DNA from 2 places in the Bradyrhizobium sp. B097 genome. Region 2 is predicted to be linked to the other one. Evidence: riboswitches for the same ligand, from Rfam matches in the RefSeq annotation. Region 2 holds a riboswitch; the other holds the start of a gene.
What was found. Region 2 has a riboswitch for S-adenosylmethionine ahead of AAFG07_RS04960 (homoserine O-acetyltransferase). Riboswitches for the same ligand answer to the same signal wherever they lie in the genome.
Positions count from the first base shown of each region.

Region 1: it holds a riboswitch for S-adenosylmethionine, as region 2 does, so the genes downstream of both, AAFG07_RS39265 (O-succinylhomoserine sulfhydrylase) here and AAFG07_RS04960 (homoserine O-acetyltransferase) in region 2, are expected to answer to the same signal.

Region 1 covers NZ_CP152412.1:8,520,264-8,535,397, reverse strand. Annotated here, with positions in the region: gene AAFG07_RS39295 (IclR family transcriptional regulator) at 1-168, opposite strand, end outside; gene AAFG07_RS39290 (3-hydroxyacyl-CoA dehydrogenase NAD-binding domain-containing protein) at 339-2,435, shown strand; gene pimA (dicarboxylate--CoA ligase PimA) at 2,612-4,300, shown strand; gene pimC (pimeloyl-CoA dehydrogenase large subunit) at 4,481-5,671, shown strand; gene pimD (pimeloyl-CoA dehydrogenase small subunit) at 5,860-7,005, shown strand; gene AAFG07_RS39270 (SDR family oxidoreductase) at 7,127-7,900, shown strand; gene AAFG07_RS39265 (O-succinylhomoserine sulfhydrylase) at 8,065-9,273, opposite strand; SAM riboswitch at 9,350-9,429, opposite strand; gene AAFG07_RS39260 (2'-deoxycytidine 5'-triphosphate deaminase) at 9,563-10,669, shown strand; gene AAFG07_RS39255 (hypothetical protein) at 10,940-11,989, shown strand; gene AAFG07_RS39250 (MATE family efflux transporter) at 12,109-13,551, shown strand; gene AAFG07_RS39245 (SRPBCC family protein) at 13,714-14,130, opposite strand; gene AAFG07_RS39240 (VOC family protein) at 14,295-14,654, opposite strand; gene AAFG07_RS39235 (AraC family transcriptional regulator) at 14,710-15,134, opposite strand, start outside.
Region 2 covers NZ_CP152412.1:1,086,944-1,102,077, reverse strand. Annotated here, with positions in the region: gene AAFG07_RS05010 (SPW repeat protein) at 1-134, shown strand, start outside; gene AAFG07_RS05005 (hypothetical protein) at 230-496, shown strand; gene clpB (ATP-dependent chaperone ClpB) at 556-3,201, opposite strand; gene AAFG07_RS04995 (XRE family transcriptional regulator) at 3,394-3,957, opposite strand; gene AAFG07_RS04990 (N-acetyltransferase family protein) at 4,015-4,530, shown strand; gene AAFG07_RS04985 (MOSC domain-containing protein) at 4,587-5,369, shown strand; gene AAFG07_RS04980 (YARHG domain-containing protein) at 5,504-6,436, shown strand; gene AAFG07_RS04975 (TIGR02594 family protein) at 6,518-7,177, opposite strand; gene AAFG07_RS04970 (alpha/beta hydrolase) at 7,409-8,281, shown strand; gene metW (methionine biosynthesis protein MetW) at 8,374-9,039, opposite strand; gene AAFG07_RS04960 (homoserine O-acetyltransferase) at 9,036-10,241, opposite strand; SAM riboswitch at 10,325-10,404, opposite strand; gene AAFG07_RS04955 (chorismate mutase) at 10,591-11,454, shown strand; gene hisC (histidinol-phosphate transaminase) at 11,494-12,591, shown strand; gene AAFG07_RS04945 (prephenate/arogenate dehydrogenase family protein) at 12,600-13,532, shown strand; gene AAFG07_RS04940 (MerR family transcriptional regulator) at 13,958-15,022, opposite strand.

The DNA of each region.
Region 1 (15,134 bases), 1.8 Mb from region 2:
GTAGGTCAGCCGGGAAATGGTTGGCTTCGGTAACTTGGTGCGGGCTGCAATCTCCTGATTGCCGAGCAGCCCGTCATTGGGTTGAAATGCACGCAGGACATCCAGTCCACGGGAAAGCGCGACGACGAAATTGCGATCGGTCGCTGCTTTCTTGCTGGCGCGCTTCATTCCCTGCCCTTGTCATGCTCGTTGACAAGGCTCGTGCTTCAAAATAACCCTCCGTGTCAAGATGTGGAATTAAATTTCGCAGTGCGAAATTGGTCTAATCCTAGCCGCTCGACGCAAGTCGTGCAGCTACTCAACGCAAGTTCAAGAACAAGCATCCAGGGAGAGTCCCGGTGAGTGAAGTCGTCAAGCTCGAACGTCATGACAATATTGCCGTCGTCACGGTTAACAGTCCGCCTGTCAACGCGCTGAGCGCTGCCGTGCGCGGCGGCATCTTCGATTGCATCAAGAGTGCGATCGATGACGCGCAGGTTCAGGGGATCGTGCTGACCTGCGCCGGCCGCACCTTCATCGCCGGCGCCGACATCACCGAATTCGGCAAGCCGCCGAAGCCGCCCGGCCTCGCCGAAGTGCTGAGCCTGATGGAGAGCTCGCCGAAGCCGATCGTTGCCGCGATCCACGGCACCGCGCTCGGCGGCGGCCTCGAGGTCGCGCTGGCCTGCCACTATCGCGTCGCCACCAAGGACGCCAAGCTCGGTCTGCCCGAGGTGAAGCTCGGCCTGCTGCCGGGCGCCGGCGGCACCCAGCGCCTGCCGCGCGCGGTCGGTCCCGAACTCGCGGTCAAGATGATCGTCGGCGGCGATCCGATCGGTGCGGACGCCGCGCTGAAGGCCGGTCTGATCGATGAGATCGTCGAGGGGCCGGCGTCGGGCGGTGAGGCATTTGCGCGCAAGGTGGTCGCCGAGAAGCGTCCGCTGCGCAAGCTGCGCGATGACGACTCTAAGCTCGCCGCGGCCAAGGCCGACCGTTCGATCTTCACCAATGCCGTCGCCGCGCTGACCAAGAAGTCGCGCGGCCTCGAGGCGCCGTTCGCAGCCGCCGACGCCGTCGGCGCCGCGATCGACCTGCCGTTCGATGAGGGCCTGAAGAAGGAGCGCGAGGGCTTCCTCAAGCTGATGAACGGCGAGCAGTCCAAGGCGCAGCGTTACGCGTTCTTCGCCGAGCGCGAGGCCGCCAAGATCTCCGGCGTTCCCGAAGGCACCAAGGGCCGCAACGTGGCGCGCGTCGCCATCCTCGGCGCCGGCACCATGGGCGGCGGCATCGCGATGTCGTTCGCCAATGCCGGCATCCCGGTCACCCTGATCGAGACCGGCGAGGAGCAGCTCAAGCGCGGCTTGGGCATCATGCAGAAGAACTACGAGGCGACCGCCGCGCGCGGCGGCATCCCGGCGGACGCGCCCGCCAAGCGCATGGCGCTGATCAACGGCGTCGTCGGCATCGAGAACATCGGCGACGCCGATCTGGTGATCGAGGCGGTGTTCGAGACCATGGCGGTCAAGAAGGAAGTGTTCGGCAAGCTCGATCAGTACGCCAAGCCGGGTGCGGTGCTGGCCTCCAACACCTCCTACCTCAACATCGACGAGATCGCGCAGTCGACCAAGCGTCCGCAGGACGTGCTCGGCATGCACTTCTTCTCGCCGGCCAACGTCATGAAGTTGTGCGAGATCGTGCGCGCCGACAAGACCGCGCCCGATGCGCTGGTCACCGCCGTGTCGATCGCGCGCAAGATCGCCAAGGTGCCGGCCGTGGTCGGCGTCTGCGACGGCTTTGTCGGCAACCGCATGCTGGCGCAGCGCGGCAAGCAATCCGAGAAGCTGTTGTTCGAAGGCGCACTGCCGCAGCAGGTCGACGCGGTTGTCACCAAGTTCGGCATGCCGATGGGCCCGTTCGCGATGGGCGATCTCGCCGGTCTCGATATCGGCTGGCGCTCGCGCAAGGATCGCGGCATCAAGTCGGAGATCGCGGACGCGCTGTGCGAAGCCGGCCGCTTCGGCCAGAAGACCGGCAAGGGCTACTACAAGTACGAGCAGGGCTCGCGCGCGGCGCTGCCCGATCCGGAGGTCGAGAAGCTGATCGACGAGACGCTGGCGCGCCTCGGCCGCAAGAAGCGCGTCGTCAGCGACGACGAGATCCTCGAGCGCATGATGTACCCGATGATCAACGAAGGCGCGAAGATCCTCGCCGAGGGCATCGCGGCGCGGCCGTCGGATATCGACGTGGTCTGGCTCTATGGCTATGGCTGGCCGATCTATCGCGGCGGCCCGATGTTCTGGGCCGACACCGTGGGCCTCAAGCACATCGCCGATCGCCTGGCCTTCTACGCCAAGGAGACCAACGATCCCTCGCTCGAGCCGGCGCCGCTGCTCAAGAAGCTCGCCGACGAAGGCAAGACCTTCGCCTCGCTCGCCGCGGCGTCGAAGGCGGCGTGATCTTTCTTGGCGCCACTGGCTCGGTGTTCGGGTTCCCTCTCCCCTTGTGGGAGAGGGTTAGGGAGAGGGGTGGCCGCATCGGCACTGCCCGCGTGAACCCCCTTCCCCAACCCCTCCCCACAAGGGGGAGGGGAGCCCACACGCCGATGCTCACCTGACAGGTGTTGAACGTTTCCATGACCTATCCCGGCGAACAATATTATCCCAAGGGCGTGCAGTGGAGCGACGAGATCACGCGCGGCACGCTGCCGGACCTGCTCTCGAATGCCGCCGCCGAGTTCGGCGCGCGTCCGGTGCTCGAATTCCGCGATCGGCAGATCAGCTACAGCGAACTCCAGGCGCTGGTCGAGACCGCCGCCGCGGCGTTCATGCGGGCCGGTTACGGCAAGGGCACCTCGGTCGCGCTGTTTCTTGGCAACTCGCCGGACCATCCGATCAACTTCTTCGGTGCGCTGAAGGCCGGCGCCCGCGTCGTGCATCTGTCGCCGCTCGACGGCGAGATCGCGCTGTCGCACAAGCTCTCCGATTCAGGCGCACGCGTGCTGGTCACCAGCAACCTGTCGGCGCTGTTGCCGACCGCGCTGAAATTCCTCGCCAAGGGGCTGCTCGACCGCCTGATCGTCTGCGAGGACGACCATTGGGGCAAGGTCGGCACACCGCAAGCCGCGCTGCCCGACAATCCCGCGATCATCACGCACCGCCAGTTCATCGACGGCGCAGTCAAGCCGTCGCAATGGCCCGCCGTCGACGTCGAGGACGTCGCGCTGCTGCAATATACCGGCGGCACCACCGGCCTGCCCAAGGGTGCGATGCTCAGCCACGGCAATCTCACCGCGGCGGTGTCGATCTATGACGTCTGGGGCAAGCCGGGGCGGCTCGAACGCAACGCGATCGAGCGCGTGATCTGCGTGCTGCCGCTGTTTCATATCTATGCGCTGACCGTCGTGCTGCTGTCGGTGATCCGGCGCGGCCATCTGATCTCGCTGCATCAGCGCTTCGACGTCGAGGCCGTGATGCGCGACATCGAGGTCAAGCGCGCGACGGTGTTTCCCGGCGTGCCGACGATGTGGATCGCGATCGCCTCGCTGCCCGACCTCGACAAGCGCGATCTGTCTTCGCTCGTGGTCGCCGGCTCCGGCGGCGCGCCGCTGCCGGTCGAGGTCGCCAAGATCTTCGAGCGCCGCGTCGGCATGAAGCTGAAGAGCGGCTGGGGCATGACCGAGACCTGCTCGCCCGGCACCGGCCATCCCAAGGAAGGGCCGGAGAAGCCGGGCTCGATCGGGCTGATGCTGCCCGGCATCGAGATGGACGTGGTGTCGCTGGAGGATTCCACCAGGGTGATGCCGGTCGGCGAGGTCGGCGAAATCCGCATCCGCGGCCCGAACGTCACCAAAGGCTACTGGAACAGGCCGGCGGAGACCGCGGAGGCCTTCGTCGGCGACCGCTTCCTGACCGGCGACATCGGCTACATGGACGCCGACGGCTATTTCTATCTGGTCGACCGCAAGAAGGACATGATCATCTCCGGCGGCTTCAACGTCTATCCGCAGATGATCGAGCAGGCGATCTACACGCATCCCGCCGTGCAGGAGGTGATCGTGATCGGCATCCCCGACGATTACCGCGGCGAGTCGGCAAAGGCCTTCATCAAGCTGCGCGACGGCGAGAAAGTGTTCTCGATCGACGAGCTGCGCACATTCCTCACCGGCAAGGTCGGCAAGCATGAATTGCCGGCCGCGGTTGAGTTCGTCGACGAGCTGCCGCGCACCCCGGTCGGCAAGCTGTCGCGTCACGAATTGCGTCAGCAGCAGCCCAAGACATCTCCAACCAAGTCGCAACAAACCGCATCAGGATCGCGCTCATGATGGACGATATGGTGCAATGAATCCGTCGTCCCGGCGAAGGCCTGGACCCATACGCCGCGGCTTCGCTTTGGGCACATGCGGCAGCCGGCTTTGCCAATTGCGATGGCCGGTGGTTATGGGTCCCGGCATTCGCCGGGACGACCGGGAAAGAAGCAGTTGAACTTTTAAAAGGAGGATCCGATGGATCTCGCTTTCACCAAGGAAGAGATAGCGTTTCGCGAGGAGGTACGGGAGTTCTTCAAGAACAACGTGCCGCCGGATACAAGGCGCAAGCTGCAGGAAGGCCGCCATCTGTCAAAGGACGAGATGGTCACCTGGTGGCGCATCCTCAACAAGAAGGGCTGGGGCGTCACCCACTGGCCGAAGGAATATGGCGGCACCGGCTGGACCACCGTGCAGCACTACATCTTCAACGAAGAGCTGCAGTCTTACCCCGCGCCGCAGCCGCTGGCCTTCGGCGTCAGCATGGTCGGCCCTGTCATCTACACCTTCGGCAACGAGAAGCAGAAGAAGGAATATCTGCCGCGCATCGCCAATGTCGACGACTGGTGGTGCCAAGGCTTCTCGGAGCCGGGCTCGGGTTCGGACCTTGCCTCGTTGAAGACCAAGGCCGAGCGCCGTGGCGACAAGTGGATCATCAACGGCCAGAAGACCTGGACCACGCTCGCCCAGCATGCCGACATGATCTTCTGCCTCTGCCGCACCGACAACAACGCGAAGAAGCAGATGGGCATCTCCTTCATCGTGTTCAACATGAAGTCGAAGGGCGTCACCGTGCGCCCGATCCAGACCATCGACGGCGGCCACGAGGTCAACGAGGTGTTCTTCGACGACGTCGAAGTGCCTGTCGAGAACCTGATCGGCGAAGAGAACAAGGGCTGGGATTACGCAAAATTCCTGCTCGGCAATGAGCGCACCGGCATCGCCCGGGTCGGCGTGTCGAAGGAGCGGCTGCGCCGCATCCGCGCGCTGGCCTCCAAGGTCGAAGCGGGCGGCCGTCCGGTCATCGAGGATCCGGCGTTCCGCGAAAAGCTCACGGCCTGCGAGATCGAGCTGAAGGCGCTCGAGCTCACCCAGCTCCGCGTCGTCGCCGACGAAGGCAAGCACGGCAAGGGTAAGCCCAATCCGGCCTCCTCGGTGCTCAAGATCAAGGGCTCGGAAATCCAGCAGACCACCACCGAGCTTCTGATGGAGATCATCGGTCCGTTCGCCGCGCCCTACGACGAGCACGGCGATGCCGGCTCGAACGAGAGCATGGATTGGACCGCACAGATCGCGCCAAGCTACTTCAACAACCGCAAGGTTTCGATCTACGGCGGCTCCAACGAGATCCAGCGCAACATCATCAGCAAGGCGGTGCTGGGGCTCTAAGTCTCACCATTATCGTCATTCCGGGGCTTCGCGTAGCGAAGAGCCCGGAATCCATCTTCCCGCAAGGTGTGTGGTCGAATGGATTCCGGGTCTGGCCCTTCGGGCCATCCACAGGTGCGCAATTGCGCACCGGGGAATGACGAATCGACCGATTGGGCGTGAAGCGTCTTCGAATTAAAGGAACGAACATGGATTTTGATCTGTCCGAGGAGCAGCGGCTTCTCAAGGAAAGCGTCGACGGGTTGCTGGCGGATGCCTACGACTTCGATGCGCGCAAGAAGTACATGAAGGAGAAGGGCGGCTGGAGCCAAGCGCTCTGGGGCAAGCTCGCCGAGCAGGGCCTGCTTGGTCTGCCCTTCGCGGAGACCGATGGCGGCTTCGGCGCCGGCGCGGTCGAGACTATGATCGTGATGGAAGCGCTCGGCAAGGCGCTGGTGGTCGAGCCCTATCTCGCCACCGTCGTGGTCGCCGGCGGCTTCCTGCGCCATGGCGGCTCGGCCGAGCAGAAGGCCAAGTACATCCCCGGCATCATCGACGGCAGCAAGACCTTCGGCTTCGCGCAGCTCGAGAAGAACTCGCGCTACGACCTGTTTGACGTCGTGACCACGGCCAAGAAGAAGGGCAGTGGCTGGGTGATCGACGGTGAGAAGTTCGTCGTGCTCAACGGCGAGAACGCCAACACGCTGATCGTGACCGCGCGCATCAAGGGCGGTCAGCGCGACAAGACCGGCATCGGCGTGTTCCTGGTTCCGGCCGACGCCAAGGGCGTCACCAAGAAGGGCTATCCGACCCAGGACGGTCTGCACGCGGCCGACATCACCTTCACCAATGTCGAGGTCGGTGCGGATGCCGCGATCGGCGATCCCGAAAACGGCCTGCCCTTGATCGAGCGCGTCGCGGACGAAGCCCGCATTGCGCTGTGCGCGGAAGCCGTCGGCGCGATGGACGAGTCGCTGAAGGAGACCGTCGAGTACATCAAGACCCGCAAGCAGTTCGGCGTTGCGATCGGCTCGTTCCAGAGCCTGCAGCACCGCGCCGCCGACATGTTCGTGGCGCTGGAGCAGGCCCGCAGCATGTCGATGTTCGCGACCATGGCGTCGGATTTCAGCGATGCCAAGGAGCGTTCGTCCGCGGTCGCGGCCGCCAAGGTGCAGGTCGGCAAGTCCTTGAAGTTCGTCGGCCAGCAGTCGATCCAGCTTCATGGCGGCATCGGCATGACCATGGAAGCCAAGATCGGCCACTACTTCAAGCGGCTGACCATGATCGAGAACACGCTCGGCGATACCGACTACCACCTCCGTCGCGTCAGCGAGGGCGGCGGGCTGTTGGCGTAAGCACACTATCGTCATTGCGAGCGCAGCGAAGCAATCCATCTCACCGCGTCGGGAAAGATGGATTGCTTCGTCGCTTACGCTCCTCGCAATGACGTTCGAAACAAACAGGGAGAAAACAACAATGAAGAACACCCCGTTCGATCTCACCGGCCAGGTTGCGGTCGTCACCGGCTCGAGCCGCGGCATCGGCCGCTCCTCGGCGGAGCTGCTCGCAAAACTCGGCGCCAAGGTCGTGATCTCCTCGCGCAAGGCGGATGCCTGCCAGGAAGTCGCCGACGGCATCAAGCAGGCGGGCGGCGATGCGCTCGTCATCCCCTGCAACATCGCGCGCCGCGCGGAGGTCGAGGGTCTGATCTCCGGCACGATCAAGCACTACGGCAAGATCGACATCCTGGTCTGCAACGCCGCGGTCAATCCCTATTACGGCCCGCTGCTCGACATCTCGGACGAGGCCTTCGACAAGATCATGGGCTCCAACGTCAAGAGCAACATCTGGCTTTCCGCGCTGGCGATCCCGCAGATGGCCGAACGCGGCAAGGGCTCGGTGGTCATCATCTCCTCGATCGGCGGACTTCGGGGTTCTACGGTGATCGGCGCCTACGGCATCTCCAAGGCGGCGGACTTTGCGCTGTGCCGCAGCCTCGCCGGCGAATGGGGCCCGAAGGGCGTGCGCGTCAATTGCGTGGCGCCCGGCCTGGTGAAGACCGATTTCGCCCGCGCGCTGTGGGAGGACCCGGACAATCTGAAGCGCCGCACCGCGTCGACGCCGCTCCGCCGCATCGGCGAGCCCGACGAGATCGCGGGCGCGGTAGCCTATCTCGCCTCCGACGCCTCGACCTTTATGACCGGCCAGACCATCGTGGTCGATGGCGGCGTGACGACCGCGGCGACGTAAAGCGGCTTGCTTCTTCGCCTCTCCCGCTTGCGGGGGAGGCCGACACGCGAAGCGTGGCGGGTGGGGGCTCTCTCCACGATGTGACTCGTGGAGAGAGCCCCCACCCCAGCCCTCCCCCGCTAGCGGGAGAGGGGCGCAGTCCCGTTGGTTCTTCTACCCAGACCTCAAACCTGCTCCAGCGCCCGTTCAAAATCCTCGATCAGGTCGTCGGGATGCTCGAGTCCGGCCGAGAAGCGAATGAAACCCTCGCTGATGCCGAGCTCGGCGCGGGCCTCCGGCGCCAGGCGCTGATGCGTCGTGGTCGCGGGATGCGTAACTAGGCTCTTGGCATCGCCGAGATTGTTGGAGATGCGCGAGATCTTCAGCGCGTTGAGGCAGCGGAAGGCGCCGGCCTTGCCGTCCTTGACCTCGAAGCCGACCAATGTCGAGCCGGCGCCCATCTGCTTCTTCACCGTCTCGGCCTGCGGATGATCGGGGCGGCCGGGATACACCAGCCGTGTGATCTTCGGATGGTTCGCCAGCGCCTCGGCGATCTTCGCCGCGTTCTCGGTCTGCGCGCGGACCCGGATGCCGAGCGTCTCCAGCCCCTTCAACAGCACCCAGGCGTTGAACGGCGACAGCGACGGGCCGGTCTGGCGCATGAAATTATGGATGTGTTCGGCGATGAAGGCTTCCGACGACAGGATGACGCCACCGAGACAGCGGCCCTGGCCGTCGATATGCTTGGTCGCGGAATAGACCACGACGTCGGCGCCGAGCGACAGCGGGCTCTGCCAGATCGGCGTCGCGAACACGTTGTCGACGATCAGCCGTGCGCCGCCGCTATGCGCGATCTCTGCGATCGCGCCGATGTCGAGCACGTCGAGCGTCGGATTGGTCGGGCTCTCCAGGAAGAAGGTCTTGGTGTTCGGCCGCAAGGCGCGCTGCCACTGGTCGAGGTCGAGCCCGTCGACCAGCGTCGTCTCGATGCCGTAGCGCGGCAGCAGGTCTTGCACGACATAGAGGCAGGAGCCGAACAGCGCCTTCGACGCCACCAAATGATCGCCGGCCTTCAACGGCGCGAGGATCGCGGTCGTCACCGCGGCCATGCCGGTCGCGGTCGAGCGCGCGGCTTCGGCGCCCTCGAGCTCGATCATGCGGCGCTCGAACATCGCAATGGTTGGATTGGAGTAGCGCGAATAGATGAAGCCGGGATCCTGGCCCCTGAAGCGCGCCTCGCATTGCTCAGCGGTGTCGTAGACGTAGCCCTGGGTGAGAAACAGCCCCTCCGACGTCTCCCCGAATTGCGAGCGGAGCGTGCCGCCATGGACGAGGCGGGTTTCAGGACGAAGGTGGGCGGTAGACTTGGGTTCAGAAGACTTGGACTCAGACATGTGACCTCCGAAGTGGCCATTTCCCTCGGAAACTGGCCACAAAAAAACCGGCCTGGAGAAACCTCCACAAGCCGGGATCACACTGTCCCCGGCCTGTTTAGCGACTTATTTAACGTGGCTGCAAGCCGGCCGGCTCAAATCACCACGGGATAAGTGGAGCTGATATTCCCTCGCGCCCTTTCCGTCAAGACGGTCATCGGATAACCCGTAAAAGCCTATATTTGGGGGCCTGATGGCCGCGCAGAGGTTGATTTTGGGCCATCTCGAGGGATCGCCGAGGGACCGTACCGTGTCGTTCACGCTGGAAGATGAATCCAACGGAATCCTGCCCGACCGCATGATCGCGGAGATGGCGGAGGCTGGCCTCATTCTGCCCGCCTACGACTTCGTCGAGAGCCAGATCCAGCCGGCGAGCCTCGACCTGCGCCTCGGCGACATCGCCTACCGCGTCCGCGCCAGCTTCCTGCCGGGGCCCGATGCCACCGTCGCCGAGCGGATCGACCAGCTCAAGCTGCACGAGATCGATCTCTCCGACGGCGCGGTGCTGGAGACCAATTGCGTCTACATCGTGCCGCTGCTGGAAAGCCTCGCGCTGCCGCCGGAGATCGTGGCCGCGGCCAACCCGAAGAGCTCGACCGGACGGCTCGACGTCTTCACCCGCGTGATCGCCGACGGCACCCGTCGCTTCGACATGATCGGCGCCGGCTATCACGGCCCGCTCTATGCCGAGATCAGCCCGAAGACGTTCCCCGTGCTGCTGCGCGAGGGCTCGCGGCTCAGCCAGGTCCGTTTCCGGATCGGCGAGGCGACCTTGACCGCCGACGAGCTCGACGCGCTGCATGCCGCCGAGCGGCTCGTCGATGCCGACAATGCCGATCTCACCCATGGCGTCGCGCTTTCGGTCGATCTGTCCGGCGAGAACTCGGGCGGCTTCGTCGGCTATCGCGCCAAGCGCCACACCGGCGTGGTCGATGTCGATCGCCGCGGCGGCTATTCGGTCGAGGAATTCTGGGAGCCGATCAAGGCGCGGCCCGACGGCAGCCTCATCCTCGATCCCGGCGAATTCTACATCCTGGCTTCGAAAGAGGCGGTGCAGGTGCCGCCGGATTACGCCGCGGAGATGGTGCCGTTCGATCCGCTGGTCGGCGAATTCCGTGTCCACTATGCCGGCTTCTTCGATCCCGGCTTCGGCTATGCCGGCGCCGGCGGCAAGGGCGCGCGCGCCGTGCTGGAAGTTCGCTCGCGCGAGGTGCCGTTCATTCTCGAGCATGGCCAGATCGTCGGCCGCCTCGTCTATGAACGCATGCTCGAGCGCCCCGACGCGCTCTACGGCCAGCGCATCGGCTCGAACTACCAGGCGCAGGGCCTGAAGCTCTCCAAGCATTTTCGCGTGTAGCGGAATTCCTCCGCTGTCATGCCCCGCGAACGCGGGGAATCCAGTACGCCCCGGCTTCTCGATCGATCACAACTGTCTCTGGAATACTGGATCGCCCGATCAAGTCGGGCGATGACACCGCGCGTGCGTAATTCCGTAGCCCGGATGAAGCGAAGCGAAATCCGGGACGGTGCATATGCGGATTGAGCTGTCCCGGATTGCGCTTCGCTGCATCCGGGCTACGATCGCGCATGCGAGCTCGACCTCGCCAACAAGAGCTCGGGAGCGAAGATGACTGCAAGTGAAAGCCCACAAGAAGCGCAGTGGCGGAAGTGGCGCAGCGTCGCCGATCTCTATCACGCCTTCTTCACCGGGCTGATCCTCACCGTGGTCACGCGCCGCGGCACCGCCGACGCCGCCGAGTTCGTCTTCCGCGTGTTTCGCCGCCAGCAGCAGGAGCGCTTCCTGCCCGGCTTGAAGAAGCTCGGCCTCGACGGCCTGCCGCCCGCGGTCGCGGCCGCGCAATATCACTATCTCTCCAACTGGATCGGCGGCGTGCATGTCGAATACATGTACGAGACCGACCGCAAGGCCTGGATCCGCTATCCGCCGCCGCGCTGGATCTGGAAGGGCACGGCGATCTGCGGCGTACCCGGCGAGGTCTCGCGCGCGATGCTGCGCGGCTGGCACGCCAACAACGGTGTCGCGCTCGGCGATCTCAGGCTCGGCTTCGTCTGCACCAAGCAAAGCGTCGACGGCCAGGACGGGCTCGAGGGCTATTACTGCGAATACGATCACCCGCTCGAACTCGACCAGCGCCTGGTGTTCGCGCGCCATCTCGAGGCGCCGCTGTTCGATTCCAGAACCGCGCCGGCATTGCCGGTCGACAGCTGGCCGAAGCCGCGGCTGGAAAAGGCGTATCGCAACTACGCGATGGAATATGTGAAGACGGCCGCGCCCGTCATCGTGCAGGTGTTTGGCCCAGAGGATGCGAGCTATCTGCTGCATCTCACCGGCAGACTGATTGGCATGCAGTATTTCGACGAGGTCGCGCAGGCGCTCGGCGGCCGCCGTGGCCGTGCCACGGAATTTGCCGCATTCCTGCGCGTGCTCCTCGAGTCGCAGGATGACATCGCTGACATCAGCGAGTCCGAGGGTCAGTTCGAGATCCGCCAGCAGGGCTGGAAGCTGATGGCCGACGTGGCCGATTATCATCCGGCCTGCGCCAGCGTCCTGACAGGCCTGTTCGAAGGGCTGGCGGCCGGCTGCGGACGGCATATTCCGGTGCATCTGAAGCCGAATGGCGCCGCCGGCGCGCCGTTCGTTTGGTCGATCGGCTAGACCAGAGGTTCACCTGCAATCGCGCAGGCCCCCCTTGCGTCCCGCGCACGTGGAATCCGCGTTCGCCATGGTAGGGAAACACCATGGCGCGGCTCCCCAGATCGCGCGTGGGAGTAGAAATGTCCGACCTCGGCCTCGCCGAAATACCTGTCGACGAACAAGAACGGCCGCTGCCGCCGCCGGTAACCAGGCCGGCGCGCAATGCGCTGCTCGACGGGCCGATTTTGCGCACGCTGCTGTGGCTGGCATGGCCGAACGTGATCGCGCTTTCCGCCGGCACCTGCGTGGTGATCGCGGAAACCTCCTATATCGGCCGGCTCGGCGTCGAGTCGCTGGCGGCGATGGCGCTGGTGTTTCCCTGCGTGATCCTGACCATGACGATGTCCGGTGGCGCGATGGGCGGCGGCGTCGCATCCGCGATCGCGCGCGCGCTCGGCGCCGGCGAGATCGAGCGCGCCTCGACGCTTGCAATGCATGCGCTGCTGATCGGATTGACGTTCGGTGCCACCTTCATGCTGGGCATGCTGATCTTCGGCCCGCGCCTGCTCGAATTGCTCGGCGGCCGCGGCAACGTGCTGGCGAATGCGATCGCCTATTCGCAAGTGTTCTTCGGCGGTGCGATCCTGCCCTGGCTGATGAACACGATGGCGGGCATCCTGCGCGGCACCGGCAACATGAAGCTGCCGTCGACCATGATCCTGTCCTCGGCGGTGTGCCAGATCATTCTCGGCGGCACGCTCGGGCTCGGCCTCGGGCCGGTGCCGCAATTCGGCATGCGCGGCGTCGCGGCGGGTTCGCTGATCGCCTATTCGATCAGCATCAGCGTGATGGGTTGGTATCTGTTCTCGGGCCGCGCCCGCGTGAAACCAAAGCTCAAGGGGCTGCGCGTGCAATGGGCGATGTTCATCGACATCCTCAGGGTCGGCGCGGTCTCCTGCTTCTCGCCGCTGCAATCGGTTTTGACGATCTCGATCTTCACCCACATGCTGGCGCAGTTCGGTACCGCGGTGCTCGCCGGTTACGGCATCGGCGCGCGGCTCGAATTCATGCTGACGTCGGTGGCGTTCGCGGTCGGTATCGCCTCGGTGCCGATGATCGGCATGGCCGTCGGCGCCGAGCGCGTCGCGCGGGCGCGGCGGATTGCCTGGACCGCGGGCACGCTGTCGTTCCTCGCGGTCGGCGTGGTCGGCAGCTTCATCGCCGTCTTCCCCGATCTCTGGGTCAACCTCTTCACCAACGATCCGCATGTCCGGGCGACCAGCCATCAGTACCTGTCGACCGCCGCGCCGATGTACGCCTTCATCGGCCTCGCAATGTCGATGTACTTCTCCTCGCAGGGCGCTGCGAAAGTGCTGGGTCCGGTGCTGGCGCAGACCGCGCGGCTGATCTTCATCGGCGCCGGCGGCTGGTGGCTGTCCACGCATGAGGCGAGTGCGCAAGATTTCTTTACACTCGCCGCGGCATCGATGGGCGTGCTCGGCGTGCTCTCCTGCCTCAGCGTGATCCTGACGCGCTGGGGCCGATCTGCACCAGCCGCCGAGGCGCAACCGGCGTTGTCTTGAGCTAATAAACCCGTCATCCTGAGGTGCGAGCGAAGCGAGCCTCGAAGGATGCACGGCGCGGATGCGTCAGGGCATGCGGTCACAGCGCTCGCGGATCCAGCTGGGCCGTCGCCCTTCGAGGCTCGCTTCGCGAGCACCTCAGGGTGACGGTGATGGGGTTGGTCACGCCGCGTTCTTCTCCCTGGCCGACCGGGCCTGTGCGGCCTGCATCGCGGCCGCGCCGAGGTCCATCTGCGCGTCCATATAGGGCGCGACCTCGTGCGGCAGCACATCGGCGATCCACACCACCCGGCAGCGCGCATCGCCCTCGGCAAACACCTGCACCGAGGCGGAATGCTGCTTCAACCGCTCGCTGGTGATCGCATAGACCAGCCGTCGTCGCTTGTCGTCGCAATCGACCAGCGTTTCGCGCGCCACGGTGCCGTTGGCGAAGCTGACGGTGCGGACGTCGCCGTCAAGGTTGGTGTCGGTGACGAAGCCCGGCACCAGCCGGGTATGCAGCGCGCCGAAATCGCGCAGTGCGTCCCAGACATGATCGGCCGGCGCGTCGATCGGGATGTCCTTGTGAATTGAAGCCATCGTTAGGTCCTCTTTGAGTTTGGGTTTGGCGTCATTGCGAGGAGCTCGCGACAAAATTGCGAAGCAATTTTGCGCAGAAGCGACGAAGCAATCCACGCTCGTCATATGCGGCGATGTGGATTGCTTCGCTCCGCTCGCAATGACAGCGGAGTTCGTGGCGTTACTTACGTGGACACGGCCTCGACATTATTGCCGTCGGGGTCGAGCAGGAACGCCGCGTAGTAGGTCGGGCTGTAGTCTTTGCGATGGCCGGCCTCACCGTTGTCCTTGCCGCCGGCCTTCAGGCCTTCGGTGTGGAATTTCTTGATCGCGTCATGGCTCGCCGCGCGGAACGCGATGTGCGCGCCGCCCTGGGTCTTGCCCTTGTGCAGATGCAGCCAGAGCGCGGGCTCGCCCTTCGGGCCGAAGCCTGCGCCGCTGTCGTCGCGCGAGCAGAGCACGAAGCCGAGCGGCGCCAGCACCGCGGTGTAGAAGCGCACGCTGGCGTCGAGGTCGGCGACGCGCAATCCGATATGGTCGTACATGATGGGGCTCCAGTCGTTGAGCGCGTCGATGGACGCGCGGACCGGAGCAACCCTGCTATTGCAGCGCAAGGCGTTCTTGGAGAATCTTGCGGTCGCCGCGGGAGGCCTGGCGGAACTTCAGCGGCGAGGCACCGGCGGCGCGGTGGAAGCTGCGCACGAAATTGGAGAGATCGCCGAAGCCGACGTCATAGGCGATGTCGGTGACCGGGCTGTCGTCATCCACCAGCCGCCGCGCCGCATGGCGCAGCCGCGAGCGCACGAGATATTGATGCGGGGTCACGCCGAGCACCGCGGAGAACAGCCGCAGGAAATGGAAGGTGCTTAGCCCGGCCTGCTCCGCGGCATCGTCGAGGTCGATCTGATGGTGTGAATTGGCGTCGATCCACAGCGCCGCTTCGACGGCGCGGCGGCGGTCGCGCAGGCCGGCGGTCAGGGGCTTGGCCTTGCGATCGGACACCAGCTCGACAAGGCGGCTGGCGA
Region 2 (15,134 bases):
GGGTCCTCGGGTTCCAGGCAATGACCACCGCGACGACCGTGCACGTGGTGATCGGCATTGCCGTCGCGGCCCTTGCCGCGATCGAACTCTGGGCGATGTCCCAGCATCCGCCCCGGCTCACAACGCACAGCTGAGGCCTTGAACCGATGCGTCCCTACCCGCTGGCGCGGATCGCCGGCGGGCGGGGATTTGGTCGTGCCCAACGAAGATATGCACAAGGATCTGCGCCATGACCCAGCTCACCCGCGACGATGTGCTGAAGGCCGTCGGCCACGCCGACGATGTCACCATCGCCAGGATCATCGCATCCGGCGCCACGATCACCGAGCTTGCCGAAGCCCAGGCCTGGCTCGCCAATGACGAGCCGCTGATGAACGCCGGCAGGCCGCTGGCCACCGGCCGCACCCGCGAGCTGGTCGATATTCTGTCCGAACTCGAACCCGCCGATGACGACGAGCCCGCTCAGCTTAGTCCACCGATCGTTCCGCAGGACTAGCCTGGACAACGAAGCCCTCCCCGCGACCGCGGGGAGGGCTTTTGCATGCGCGTGTCAGTTCAGCTTGCGCTTCGAGACCGGGCATCGAACTGCACGATCTCGGCGGTGTTGGGCACCTGACCGTTGAAGGTCAGCACGTTGCCCTTCTCCGAGATCACGACGCGATCGCCGTCCTTGACCTCGCCGGCGAGGATCATCTCGGCCAGCGGGTCCTGCACGCTGCGCTGGATCACCCGCTTCAGCGGGCGGGCGCCGTAAGCCGGATCCCAGCCCTTCTCCGCGAGCCAATTCCGCGCCTTCGCGTCGAGCGTGAGCTCGATCTTGCGATCCTCGAGCAGCTTGGTCAGCCGCGCGAACTGGATCTCGACGATGCGGCCCATCTCGTTCCGCTGCAGTCGGTGGAACAGGATGATCTCGTCGATGCGGTTCAGGAATTCCGGCCTGAAATGCGCCCGCACGACGCCCATCACCTGATCGCGAACCGCCGCGGTGTCCTCGCCCTCCGGCTGATTCACCAGGAATTCCGAACCGAGGTTCGAAGTCATGATGATCAGCGTGTTGCGGAAGTCGACGGTGCGGCCCTGACCATCGGTCAGGCGGCCGTCATCGAGCACCTGCAACAGCACGTTGAAGACGTCGGGATGCGCCTTCTCGATCTCGTCGAACAGCACGACCTGGTAGGGCCGGCGCCGCACCGCTTCGGTCAGTGCACCACCCTCGTCGTAGCCGACATAGCCGGGAGGTGCGCCGATCAGCCGCGAGACCGAGTGCTTCTCCATGTATTCGGACATGTCGAGGCGGACCATCGCGGTCTCGTCGTTGAACAGGTCAGCGGCGAGCGCCTTGGTCAGCTCGGTCTTGCCGACGCCGGTGGGACCTAAGAACATGAACGAGCCGGTCGGCCGGTTCGGATCCTGCAGGCCCGCGCGGGCGCGGCGCACGGCGGTTGCCACCGCACGCACGGCTTCGGCCTGGCCGACGACGCGCTTGGCGAGTGCGTCCTCCATTTTCAGGAGCTTGTCCTTTTCGCCCTCGAGCATCTTGTCGACCGGCACGCCGGTCCAGCGCGAGACGACCTGCGCGATGTGGTTGGCGGTGACCGCCTCCTCCATCATCTCGCCGCCGTTCTGCTTGCCGCTTTCAGCTGCCTCGATGTCGGCGAGCTTCCTTTCCAGCTCGGGGATCCGGCCGTAAGCCAGTTCGCCCGCCTTCTGGAATTCGCCGCGACGCTGCGCATTGGCAAGCTCGACGCGGAGCGCATCGAGTTCGCTCTTCAGCTTCTGGGCGTTGGAGAGCTTGTTCTTCTCCACGCTCCAGCGCGCCGTCAGCGCCGCCGACCTCTCCTCGAGCCCGGCGAGCTCCCTCTCCAGGGTCTGCAAGCGGCTCTTCGAGCCGGCATCGTTCTCCTTCTTCAGCGCCTCCTGCTCGATCTTCAGCCGGATGATGTCGCGATCCAGCGAATCGAGCTCTTCCGGCTTGGAATCGACCTGCATCTTCAGCCGCGCCGCCGCCTCGTCCATCAGATCGATGGCCTTGTCGGGCAGGAAGCGGTCGGTGATGTAGCGATTCGACAGCGTGGTCGCGGCCACCAACGCGGAGTCGGTGATGCGCACGCCGTGGTGCTGCTCGTACTTGTCCTTCAAGCCGCGCAGGATCGAGATGGTGTCCTCGACAGTCGGCTCGCTGACATAGATCGGCTGGAACCGGCGGGCCAGCGCGGCATCCTTCTCGACATGCTTGCGGTACTCGTCGAGCGTGGTCGCACCGATACAGTGCAGCTCACCGCGCGCAAGCGCAGGCTTCAGCAGGTTGGACGCGTCCATCGCGCCGTCGGTCTTGCCGGCGCCGATCAGGGTGTGCATCTCGTCGATGAACAGGATGATGCCGCCCTCGGCGGACGAGACCTCCTGCAGGACGGACTTCAGCCGCTCCTCGAACTCGCCGCGATATTTCGCGCCGGCGATCAAGGCGCCCATGTCGAGCGACAGCAGCTTCTTGTCCTTCAGGCTCTCCGGCACATCGCCGTTGAGGATGCGCAGTGCCAGCCCCTCGACGATCGCGGTCTTGCCGACGCCGGGTTCACCGATCAGGACGGGATTGTTCTTGGTTCGCCGCGACAGCACCTGGATGGTGCGGCGGATTTCCTCGTCACGGCCGATCACCGGGTCGAGCTTGCCGTCACGCGCAGCCTGGGTCAGGTCGCGGGCATATTTCTTCAGCGCGTCGTAGGCGTTTTCAGCCGTTGCGGAATCAGCGGTGCGGCCCTTGCGCAGCGCTTCGATCGCCGCATTCAGGTTCTGCGCCGTGACGCCGCCCTTGCTCAGGATGGAGGCCGCCTCGCTGCCCTTCTCGAGCGTGAGCCCGAGCAGCAGCCGCTCCACCGTGACATAGCTGTCGCCGGTCTTGTCGGCGGCCTTTTCGGCCGCATCGAAGGCGCGCGCCAGCTCCGGCGACAGGTAGACCTGTCCGGCACCATTGCCTGAGACCTTCGGCAGCTTGTCCAGCGCCTCTTCGGTCGCCTTCAGGATTGCTCTGGAATTGCCGCCAGCACGGTCGATCAGACCGCCGGCGAGCCCCTCATTGTCGTCCAGCAGCACCTTCAACAGATGCAACGGAGAGAACTGCTGGTGACCGTCACGCATTGCGAGCGACTGGGCAGACTGGATGAATCCGCGCGAGCGCTCGGTGTACTTCTCAATGTTCATTCGTTTTCCCTCGGCCTGCCGTCACCACCCATTCAGGCATGGTTCCGGCATCTTCATTGGGTTTTCCGCGGGCCGCGTTGACGTTCCTCAACCAGCCTCTGGTCGTCGCCATCATTTTTCAGGCTTGCCGCAGATGTGGGCACTTGGTTCCGAAACGGAAGAGCCACAGTCTGCGATTTCGCCCGATGGAGCTCAGCGCCGCACGATGGCGACAAGGTAGCGGCAGGGCTGAGCAGTTTCGTTTCGGAAGACGATGTCCGAGGGCGGCCCGAGCTCGACGCGGTCACCCGCAGCGAGCTCGTGGCGCTCCGCCCCTTCCATCAAGGTGAGGCGGCCGCTGATGACCCAGACCACCTGACGGACAAGGTGATAGGCGCTGGCGGGGAAACCGGCTTCCTGCCCGGCAGGCAGCTCGACTTCCACCAGCTCCAGCGGATTGGCCGGATGCAGGAACACCTGCCGCCGCAGATAGGCCGCCTTCGGATCGCGCCACACCGGCTGATCCTTGGCCCGCTGTAGGCGGGAACTGTGTGAGGCAACCTCGAACAGTGCAGCCATGGTCAGGCCATAGGCCGTGGCAATCCGCGACAGCGTCGCCGCTGTCGGGCTGGCCTCCGCCCGCTCGATCTTGCTCAGCATCGCCTTGGACACACCTGCCCGCCCAGCGAGTTCCGCCAGCGACCAGCCGCGCCCCTCCCGTTCGGCGCGAACCCGCCGCCCGAGAGCCTCATCGGCATTGTCTTCTATAATTGACATGATGTCTTATATAGTGGACGATCGGGGTTGTTCAAGAGGCCCCTCGAGGAACGACCAATGATGATCCGCCCCGCTACTGAGCAGGACATTCCTGCGATCACCGCAATCTTCAACGAGGCGGTCGCCAACTCGAATGCGATCTGGACCGAGAAGCAGGATTCCGACGCCGAGCGGTTGGCCTGGATGGAGGCCCGGCTGGCGCTCGGCTACCCGGTGCTGGTCGCGGCCGAAGGGCCTGCGGTTCTCGGGTACGGCACGTTCGGCGATTTCCGCGCCTTCCCGGGTTACCGCTACAGCGTCGAGCACAGCGTCTATATCCACGCCGATCATCGCGGCCGCGGCCTTGGCCGCGTCATCGTCGACGAGTTGGTGACGGCTGCGACGGCGCTCGGCAAGCACGTCATGATCGCCGGCATCGACGGCGGCAATCCCGCCTCGCTGCGGCTGCACGCGCAGGCCGGCTTTGTCGAGGTCGCGCGGATGCCGGAGGTCGGGCGCAAGTTCGGCCGCTGGCTCGACCTCGTCTTCATGCAGCGCGTGCTGGATGCCGCAGGCGCGGCGCGGCCCGACTAGCTGCCTCACCGTCGGCGGCGGTTCTCCTCGCGCGCCAAACAGGCTAGAGCGTGCAGATGGACACCACGCAAGCCTCCTCCGCCCGGATCACCGGCATCTACCGCTATCCCGTCAAGGGTCTGACGCCCGAGCCGCTGCCCCGCGCCGAGCTCAAGGTCGGCGAGACGCTCCGCTCCGATCGCCGCTACGCGATCGAGAACGGCCCGAGCGGTTTCGATCCCTCGGCGCCGAAATGGCTGGCGAAGCCGCATTTCCTGATGCTGCAGCGGGACGAGTGGCTGGCGCCGCTGCGCGCCCATTTCGACGATGACAGCCATGTGCTGACCTTGCGCCGGGACGGCGCGATGGTGGCGCAGGGCGATCTCGAAACCGAAGCCGGGCGCGCCGCGATCGAGCGCTATTTCACTGTCCGTCACGCCGGCCAGATCAAGGGAGCGCCCAAGGTGCTGGTGAGCCCCGGGCACAGTTTTTCCGACGTGCCGCGCAAGGTGGTCTCGATCATCAACCTGGCCAGCCTGCGGGCGATCGAGGACATGGTGCGGGCGCCGGTGCATCCGCTGCGCTTCCGCGCCAACCTCTATGTCGAGGGCTGGCCGGCTTGGCATGAAGCCAGCCTGCTCGACCAGACCATTGCGATCGGCAGCGCACGGGCAAAAGTTGTGAAGCGGATCACACGTTGTGCTGCGGTGAATGTCGATCCCGACACCGGCGCGCGCGACCTCTCGGTCCCGAACACGCTAATGCAGCGCTTCGGCAACAACGAATGCGGCATCTACGCCGAAATCATCAGCGACGGCGGCGCGGCCGTCGGTGACACGATTGCCGCGGAACCGCACTAGGTCACGCCAGGTTCCGTATTCCTTGAAGACCGCATAAACGTGCATCGCATTGCAATGTTCGGTTGCGTGCAATAGACTTCACTCGACATTTTGAATTGCAGCAAATTTGTCGAAATTGATTGCACGGGGTTGCCATGAGCATGATCATGGTTTCGTACCGGCGGGTCGATCAGGACACAGCGGGCCGCATCGCCGACCATCTGATCGAGAAGTACGGTGAGAAATCCGTCTTCTTCGACGTCAACAGCATTCGCACCGGCGCCAACTTCGTCGACCGGATCGCCAAGGCCATCGTCGCCTGCGACATCGTCATCGCGGTGATCGGTCCGCACTGGATCGGCAAGACCGACGATGGGAAACCTGCGCGTCTGGAGGATCCCGCAGATTCCGTGCGCTTCGAGATCGAAACGGCGCTGAAGCACAACAAGACGCTGCTGCCGCTGCTGGTGAACGGCGCAACCATGCCGGAGGCCGCCGAGCTGCCGGAATCGCTTCGCTTCCTGCACTTCTGCAACGCCGCCCGGGTCGACTCGGGTCAGGATTTTCGCATGCACATGACCCGCCTGATCGATACGATCAACGAGGTCCTGAGTGAGGCCGGGCGATCGCCGCTGCGTGAAGTTTCGCCGATCAAGCGCTACTGGAAGTACGGCGCAGGCCTCGCCGCCGCGGCATTGGCGCTGGCCGTCTGGACCGTCGGGCCCGCGTTCGAACATACCGTGGTGAAGTCAGGCGGACAGGACGATCAGACCACCGTCGGACGCGCGACGCCGCCCGCCGTTCCGGCCTCCGTCACGCAGCGCGCCAAGGCGCATGACGGCTTTCTCTTTCCTGATTCCGATCGACGATTTCTGAGTGAGGCCGATCTCAAGGACATGTCGGCGATCGAGCTGCGCATCGCGCGAAACGAGATTTTCGCGCGGCATGGCCGGTTCTTCAAGGATCAGGTGCTCGCGAACTACTTCTCGCAATTCGCCTGGTATCAACCAGCTGCGGTCGAAGTCCCCCTGAGCAACCTCGAGACGACCAACGTCGACACGATCGAGGCGAAGGAGCACGAGAAGTGAGGCCAGCCGGCAGTATCGGTTGATCTCGCACCGCGTATGACCACCTCCCCCATTCTCAGGGGAGAGGTGGCCAGTCCCTGATCAATTCGTCGGCATCACATAGGCGTAGATCCGGCCGCGCGAGATCGGCACCTCGCGGACGCGGTGGCTGCTGTTGCCCGAGATCATGATCGGATTGCCCTTGGCGTCGACGCCGGTGATGATCCCGACATGACCGCCGCCACGGCGGCCCATCACGGCGATGGCGCCGACCTGCGGCCCCGAAACGCGCGTGCCGTATTTGGCGAACGAGCTCGCCATGTCGGAGCCGGTGCCGCGATGGCCGGTCTGCTGCAGCACCATGTTCATGAAGCGCGCGCACCACAGGCTGGAGCGGCCGGTCGGATTGCCGCCGAGATAGCGGCGCGCCGTGTCGACGATGCCGGATGAGCCGAAGCCACCTGTCGCGCTCACGTCGGTGTTGGACGTGGCCTCAGCGCCGGGCATTACGGCCGCATTGGCCTCGCCGAAGCCGCCCGCCTGTGTCTGGGAGCGACGCTCGGCGCGCGACAGCCGCGCGGTGTGCCGGTGGTGATGATGGGCGGAATGCCGCGCGTGATGGCCGGCATGAGCCGAATGCGCGTGACGCGAATGGTGCGGACGGGCTGACGCCGGAGCGGCGGAGATCACGGCGAGCGTGAGCGAACACAGAGCCAGCGCCAAAACTCGAAGCGACCGGCGATACGCAAGCAACTGAACCATACTTCACGAGATCCTCTGAAATGCCCCCCAACTCCCCGTCGCGTTCCCAAGGGAATGCGGCGGTGGTTTTGAAGATCGGGATGTGGCGCGAGGAAGATTTCATGCGGCGTTGCGGAAACGATTTCGGGGTCATTCCGCGCAAATTCCATGACGAAAATAGCCAGAACTGCCGCATTGCAGCCGCGGAAATTAATTGCAAATCTGGGGGCGGCCAACGAGAGGAGAATTTCAATGCCCCATGCCATCACGAAAGATAATGTCCGCCTGCATTTCGAAGAGGCAGGCAGTGGCACCCCGATCGTCTTCCTGCACGAGTTCGCAGCTGATCACACCAATTGGGAACCGCAGATGCGTTACTTCTCGCGCGGTCACCGCTGCATCGCCTATTCCGCGCGCGGCTACACCCCGTCGGACGTGCCTGCGAACGCCGACGTCTACACCTACACGCACTTCTACACCGATGCGCTCGCGGTGCTCGACCATCTCGGCATCGCGAAAGCCCATTTCATCGGTCTCTCGATGGGCTCCTATTCGTCGCTGCAGGTCGCGCTCAACGCGCCGGAGCGCGCGCTGTCGATGACGCTGGCCGCGGTCGGCTCGGGCTCCAGCCTCGAGAATCTCGCTGCCTTCCGCGCGCAGTGCCGCGCCAATGCCGAGCAGTACGAGGCGATCGGCTCCGCCGAAGTCGCCAAGGTGACCCGCGAGGCGCCGAGCCGGATCCCATTCCTGGTCAAGGACCCGCGCGGCCATGCCGATTTCTACGCCGCGCTCGCCCGCCACGACGCCAAGGGCTCAGCCAACACGATGCGCAGCTTCCAGGGCGGCAGGCCCTCGATCTACACCATGACCGACGCCATCAAGCGCGCCGCGACGCCGGCGCTGATCCTGTGCGGCGACGAGGACGACAATTGCATCGCGCCGAGCATGTTCCTGAAGCAGCATCTGCCGGCCGCCGGCCTGTCGTTCTTCCCGAAGTCCGGCCATGTGCTCAACCTCGAGGAGCCGGCGCTGTTCAACGAGATGGTCGAGCGCTTCATCGCACTGGCCGAGGCCGGCCGCTGGCCGGTGCGCGATCCGAGATCGCTGGTGGCGGCGCCGGTGTAAGCCGTCATTCCGGGATGGTCCGAAGGACCAGACCCGGAATCTCGAGATTCCGGGTTCTCGCTTCGCGAGCCCCGGAATGACGCCGAAGGGTGCTACTTCGCCTTCTCACCCCGGCTGAGCAGGAACACGCCCTGCTCGCCGAACATGTTCCACACCCACCAGGGCAGGTTGAGCGGCACCGGGCGGCCGTAGAGATCGAGCGCCACCGCGCGCTCCATCTTGACGTTGATCTCCTCGCAGAGCTGCACGAAATCCTTGATGGTACAGAAATGGATGTTCGACGTGTCGTACCAGCTCGCCGGCAGATTCTCGGTGCGCGGCATGTGACCGCCGACCAGCAGCTGCAGCCGCATCTTCCAGAACCCGAAATTCGGGAACGAGACGATGGCGCGCTGGCCGATCCGCAGCAGGTTCTCCAGCACCACCTTGGGCTGCCGCGTCGCCTGCAGGGTCTGCGACAGGATCACATAGTCGAACGCGTCGTCGGGATAGTTGACGAGGTCGGTGTCGGCGTCGCCCTGCACCACCGCGAGGCCCTTGGCGACGCAGCCATTGACGCCTTCGCGCGACAGCTCGATGCCGCGGCCGTCGATGCCGCGGCTCTCCAAGAGCTGCAGCAGCTCGCCATCGCCGCAGCCGACGTCGAGCACGCGCGAGCCCGGCCGCACCATGTCGGCGACCAGCAGGTGATCGGTGCGATAGCCGCCGGTCCGCTCCGGCGCGACGCCCGGCAAGGGCAAGGTTTGCTGCATGCTCATGACTGGCCGTTGTCCTTCAGTCCGCGCGCCTTGCCCGCGGCCTGCAGGAAGGCGCGGGAAATCTCCAGGAATTCCGGCACGTCGAGCAGGAACGCGTCGTGGCCGCGATCGGTCTCGATCTCGGCGAACGACACCCGTGCGCTCGACGCATTCAGTGCGTGCACCAGCGCGCGCGATTCCGAGGTCGGAAACAGCCAGTCGCTGGTGAACGACACCACGCAGAACCGCGTCTTGATGCCGGCGAACGCATTCGCCAGCGCGCCATTGTGATCGGCGGCGATGTCGAAATAGTCCATCGCGCGCGTGAGATACAGATAGCTGTTGGCGTCGAAGCGCTCGACAAAGGACGAGCCCTGGTAGCGCAGATAGCTCTCGACCTGGAAATCCGCATCGAACGAGAAGGTCGGCAGCTCGCGGTCCTGCATCCGCCGTCCGAACTTGCGATGCAGCGCGGCGTCCGAGAGATAGGTGATGTGCGCGGCCATCCGTGCCACCGCCAATCCGCGATGCGGATGGGTGTCCTCGTCGACATAGCGGCCGCCGCGCCAGTCCGGATCGGCCATCACGGCCTGACGGCCGAGCTCGTGGAACGCGATGTTCTGCGCCGAGTGGCGCGTCGAGCAGGCGATCGCGAGCGTCGAGAACACGCGCTCGGGATAGGCCGCGGTCCATTGCAGCACCTGCATGCCGCCCATCGAGCCGCCGACCACGCAGAACAGCGTCGTGATGCCGAGGCGATCGATCAGCATCGCCTGCGCGCGCACCATGTCGGGGATCGTGATGATCGGGAAATCGAGCCCCCACACCTTGCCGGTCGCCGGATTCAGCGACGCCGGCCCGGTCGAGCCCATGCAGCCGCCGATCACGTTGGAGCAGATGATGAAGTATTGTTCGGGATCGATCGGCTTGCCGGCGCCGACCATGGTGTCCCACCAGCCGGGCTTGCCGGTGACGGGATGGGTGTTGTTGACGTGCTGATCGCCGGTCAGTGCGTGGCAGATCAGGATCGCGTTGGACCTGTCAGCATTGAGCTGGCCATAGGTCTGATAGGCGATCTGGAACGGCGCGAGATCGATGCCGCAATCGAGCTTGAGCGGCTGATCCATGCCGAACTTCGCCACCAATGACGACGGGTGATCGGCCTCATGGGCGCGATCATCGCTCGGGGTTTGCGGGCTCGGTATCGGACGCACGTTGCTCATCTAGGCGACCCTGCCCTCGCGCGGGAGGGCTCGAACAGAAATCAGGCCATAAAAAACCCGGCCTGAACAAGGTTCGGCCGGGAGCTGATCTGTCCCCGGCCTGTTTAGCGAGTTGTTTAACGTGGCTGCAAGCCGGCCGGCTCAAATGACCACGGAGTGGAGCGAACCTAGTCCTCAGGCCCCCCGTCGTCAAGGAGGCCAGTGAACCTCCCCTTGCCGGGCGCCGATGGTTAACCGAATGCGCAAGGCACGCTTGCGACGTTTCTCTTTGCTTTCGCTGGCCGTCTTTCCTAATCAGGGACCCTGTCTGGCGCGGCATCGGGCCGCCCGGACGACAAGGTTTGAGAGCATGTCCAACCCACCCCCGTCGCCGCCCTCGCTGCAGGAGTTGCGCAAGGAGATCGATGCGATCGACGAGCAGGTTCACCGCCTGCTGATGGCGCGCGGCGACATCATCGACCGTCTGATCCAGGTCAAGAAGACCCAGGAGGTCGGCTCGGCGTTCCGCCCGGCGCGCGAGGCCAGCATGATGCGCGAACTGGTGCGGCGCCATCGCGGCATCCTGCCGCTCGACACCATCGAGAGCATCTGGCGCGTCATCATCTCGACCTTCACCTATGTGCAGGCGCCGTTCGCGGTGCATGCCGATGTTTCCGTGGGCGAGTCCGCGATGCGCGACTCGGCGCGGTTTCACTTCGGCTTCGTGGTACCTTACGTGTCGCATTTCAGCGCCCAGGCCGCGGTCGAGGCGGCGGCGAAGTCGAAGGGCGACCTCGCGCTGGTCTCCGCGATCGCGAGCCGCACGCCGTGGTGGAACGCGCTCGAAGCCGATGGCGCGCCGAAGATCATCGCGCGGCTGCCGTTCCTCGAACGCGCCGACCATCCCGCCGCGCTGCCGGTGTTCGTGATCTCGCGGGTCGCCGACGACGCCATGGTGACCGAGGTGCAGACCTGGAGCGTCCGCGTCTCCGGCTGGAACGCCGATGTCGCCCGCGCGCTGGCGCCGCTCGCCGAGATCGTCGCGGTCCCCGACACCGCCTTCGACGGCGCAGCCCTGCTGGTGTCGGTCACCGGGCAAGACCTGACGAACAAGGGTTTCGAGAAGATCAAGCTCGCCTTGATCGAGGCCGGCGCCTCGGTGCGCTCTTCGGCCCTCGTCGGCAGCCACGCAACGCGCTATACGGTGCCCTCTAACGGATCGGCCAGGACCTGAAGTAAGAGCCGGCCGCCCGTAGTATATCCGGAGTTGATAATGTCCCGCCCCGTGCCGAATCCCGGCATCCTCGATATTGCGCCCTACACGCCCGGCAAGAGCCCGGTGCCGGAACCGGGCCGCAAGGTGTTCAAGCTGTCCGCCAACGAGACGCCGTTCGGTCCGTCTCCGAAGGCGATCGCGGCCTACAAGGCCGCGGCTGACCATCTCGAGGACTATCCGGAGGGCACCTCGCGCGTGCTGCGCGAGGCGATCGGCCGCGCTTATGGCCTCGATCCCGATCGCATCATCTGCGGCGCCGGCTCCGACGAGATCCTCAATTTGCTGGCGCACACCTATCTCGCCCCGGGCGACGAGGCGATCTCGACCACCCACGGCTTCCTGGTCTACCCGATCGCCACCATGGCGAACGGCGCCAGGAACGTGATCGCGGCCGAGACCAATTTCACCGCCGATGTCGACGCCATCCTCAAGGTGGTGACGCCCCGCACGAAACTGGTCTGGCTCGCCAACCCGAACAATCCGACCGGCACCTATATCCCGTTCGACGAGGTCAAGCGGCTGCGCGCCGAACTCCCGTCGCATGTGCTGCTGGTGCTCGACGCCGCCTATGCCGACTACGTCTCGCGCAACGACTACGAGCTCGGCATCGAGCTGGTCGCGACCACGGACAACACGGTGGTGACGCATACCTTCTCGAAGATCCACGGCCTTGCCGCGCTGCGGGTCGGCTGGATGTTCGGCCCGGCGCATATCGTCGATGCCTGCAACCGCATCCGCGGTCCGTTCAACGTCACGACGCCGGCGATGCTGGCGGCGGTGGCGGCGATCGAGGACTCTGCCCATGTGCAGATGTCGCGGACGCACACCGAACAGTGGCGCAACTGGCTGACCGAGGAGATCGGCAAGCTCGGGCTCAAGGTGACGCCGAGCGTCGCCAATTTCGTTCTGATCCACTTCCCGGCCGACAAGGGCAAGACCGCCGCGGAAGCCGACGCCTATCTCACGCGGCGCGGCCTCGTGCTGCGCGCCCTCAACAATTACAAGCTGCCGCATGCGCTGCGCATGACCATTGGCACCGAGGAAGCCAACCGCCTCGTGGTCGAGGGCCTGCGCGACTTCTTAGGTGGAAAGTGAACACCGACGTGACCACGGCTCCGCTCTTCAACCGCATCGCGCTGATCGGCTTCGGCCTGATCGGCGGCTCGATCGCGCGCGGCGCGCGCGCGCAAGGCCTGGTAGGCGAGATCGTGACCACCGCGCGCTCGGAGAAGACGCGCGCCCGCGTCGCCGAGCTCGGCATCGCCGATCGCGTCGTCGAGACCAATATCGAGGCGGTGAAGGATGCCGATCTCGTCATCCTTTGCATCCCGGTCGGCGCCTGCGGCCCGGTCGCGGCCGAGATCGCCGGCCATCTCAAGCCCGGCGCCATCATCTCCGACGTCGGCTCGGTGAAGGGCGCCGTCGTCAAGGACATGGCGCCGCATCTGCCTGACGGCGTGCACTTCGTGCCGGCGCATCCGGTGGCCGGCACGGAACACTCGGGCCCGGATTCCGGCTTCGCCGAACTCTTCATCAACCGCTGGTGCATCCTGACGCCGCCCGAAGGCACCGATCCCGCGGCGACCGACCGGCTGCGCGCGTTCTGGGCCGCGCTCGGCGCCAAGGTCGAGGTCATGACGCCGGATCATCATGACCTCGTGCTCGCGATCACCAGCCATCTGCCGCATCTGATCGCCTACACCATCGTCGGCACTGCCGACGAGCTGGCGCAGGTGACGGAATCCGAGGTCATCAAGTTCTCCGCCGGCGGTTTCCGCGACTTCACCCGCATCGCAGCGTCGGACCCGACGATGTGGCGCGACGTGTTCCTCGCCAACAAGGACGCTGTGCTCGAGATGCTCGGCACCTTCACCGAGGACCTGTCGAAGCTGACCCGCGCGATCCGGCGCGGCGACGGCGACGCGCTGTTCGACCACTTCACCCGCACCCGCGCCATCCGCCGTGGCATCGTCGAGATCGGCCAGGATTCCGCCGCGCCCGATTTCGGCCGGCCGCATGCGAATTTGAAGAAGTAGTCGGGCTCGGTCCGCATACTCTCCGTCGTCCCGGCGCAGGCCGGGACCCATACTCCGCGGCAGATGTGGTTGGAGGGACTCGCCGTTCCAGTGATCCATAACAATCGGCATTTGTGGTTATGGGTCCCGGCCTGCGCCGGGACGACGATGAGGATGGATCGCGATTCAAGTTGTCACACCACGCGGCGTCATCGCCCGGCTTGACCGGGCGATCCAGTATTCCAGAGACGTCCGCGCTTGAGCCGAGAGGCCGCGGCGTACTGGATCGCCCGGTCGAGCCGCGCGATGACAGTGTGGGTGGGGACGCGGCTTCGCATTCTCGCGACGTGATTTGCCCGAGCTTTGCTCTTCGTTCCGCCCTCACTTGATCAGAGGCGCAGGGAAAGCCGGGTGCCGATCGGCAGCGCCGCTTTCACCGCGTCTGGTCAAGGTAGCGACCGAAGCAACACGCCATCGATCTTTCCGTCGGATGCCAAAATGATCCGCCATTCCATGTCGACATTGGCGAAGTTGACGTCATAGACATCCCAACCGTCTCGCCCGACGCCCTTGAAGCGAATCGTTTGCATGCGCCCGGCCAGATCCAGCGCGGCGATGATCGCCGGAGCCTGCTCGCGGGCCACCGCCGCCATGATGTCGCTCATGCCGGCGTAGTCGACGGCACCTTGCTGGTGCTGGATGATCAGGCGGCGGATCGCCTCCTCGGTTCCCGGCGACGGCGTCTTGTTGTCGATCTTCTTTGCCAGCGCGGTCGCCGCATCTTGGGCCTGCTGGTCGTCGATCCGGGTCGCGTCGTGCGTCAACCCGCCCTGATGAAGCGTCAGGGCGTTCGAGATTCCATCCGGCTCGACGGCGAAGGTAATCTGCGCCGCCGTGGTCTTGAGAAAAAACGTGTGCTCGCTTTCGGGATATATTTCCGAGGCGAACTGTCCGAGCGGCTTCGCGAACAGATGACCGCCATCCCGCGTGATCGTCACCACCTGCCCGCCGGCCTGAAACCGAAAATGACCGACGTAGCGCTCCATCACGCCGGGATCGATTTGAATCGCAGCGCGGGGCCGGGCCTGTTCGTAGCGCCGTTGCGCGACGGCATCGAAGGATGCTTCGGCCATGTTGGTTTCTTTGGCCAGCGCAATGAGGTCGGCGATCGAGAGCGATCCGCCGGCGGAAAGCTTCAAACGCGCCACATTCACCAGCGCAAGGCCCTCATCGGCGCGGTTGCGCAGTTGAAGGATCGACGATTGTTGCATGGCCAGGATTCGGTCGAGATCGATCGCGCCGCCTTCGAGAAGCTTGGCGATTTGCGCGAGGCTGAGCCCCATTCGCTTTAGCGCGAGGATCTCGTGCAGCCGGCTGATCTCCGCAGCCCCATAAAGCCGCCAACTCTTCGCCGTGCGGCGCGGCGAAATCAGGCCGCGGCTCTCATAGAGCCGAAGTCCGCGTACCGTGAGACCGATGCGAGCGGCGCACTCTGCCGCGGTCAGCAACACGTCCTTGCCGGCTTTGTCTCTCGGCTGGTTCATCGACGGAGGCCCTTTCGTCCGTACCTTACGGTGTGACCTTAGGTCCGGCTCAAGGCCTTTTTCGGCGCGGCAGGCGATA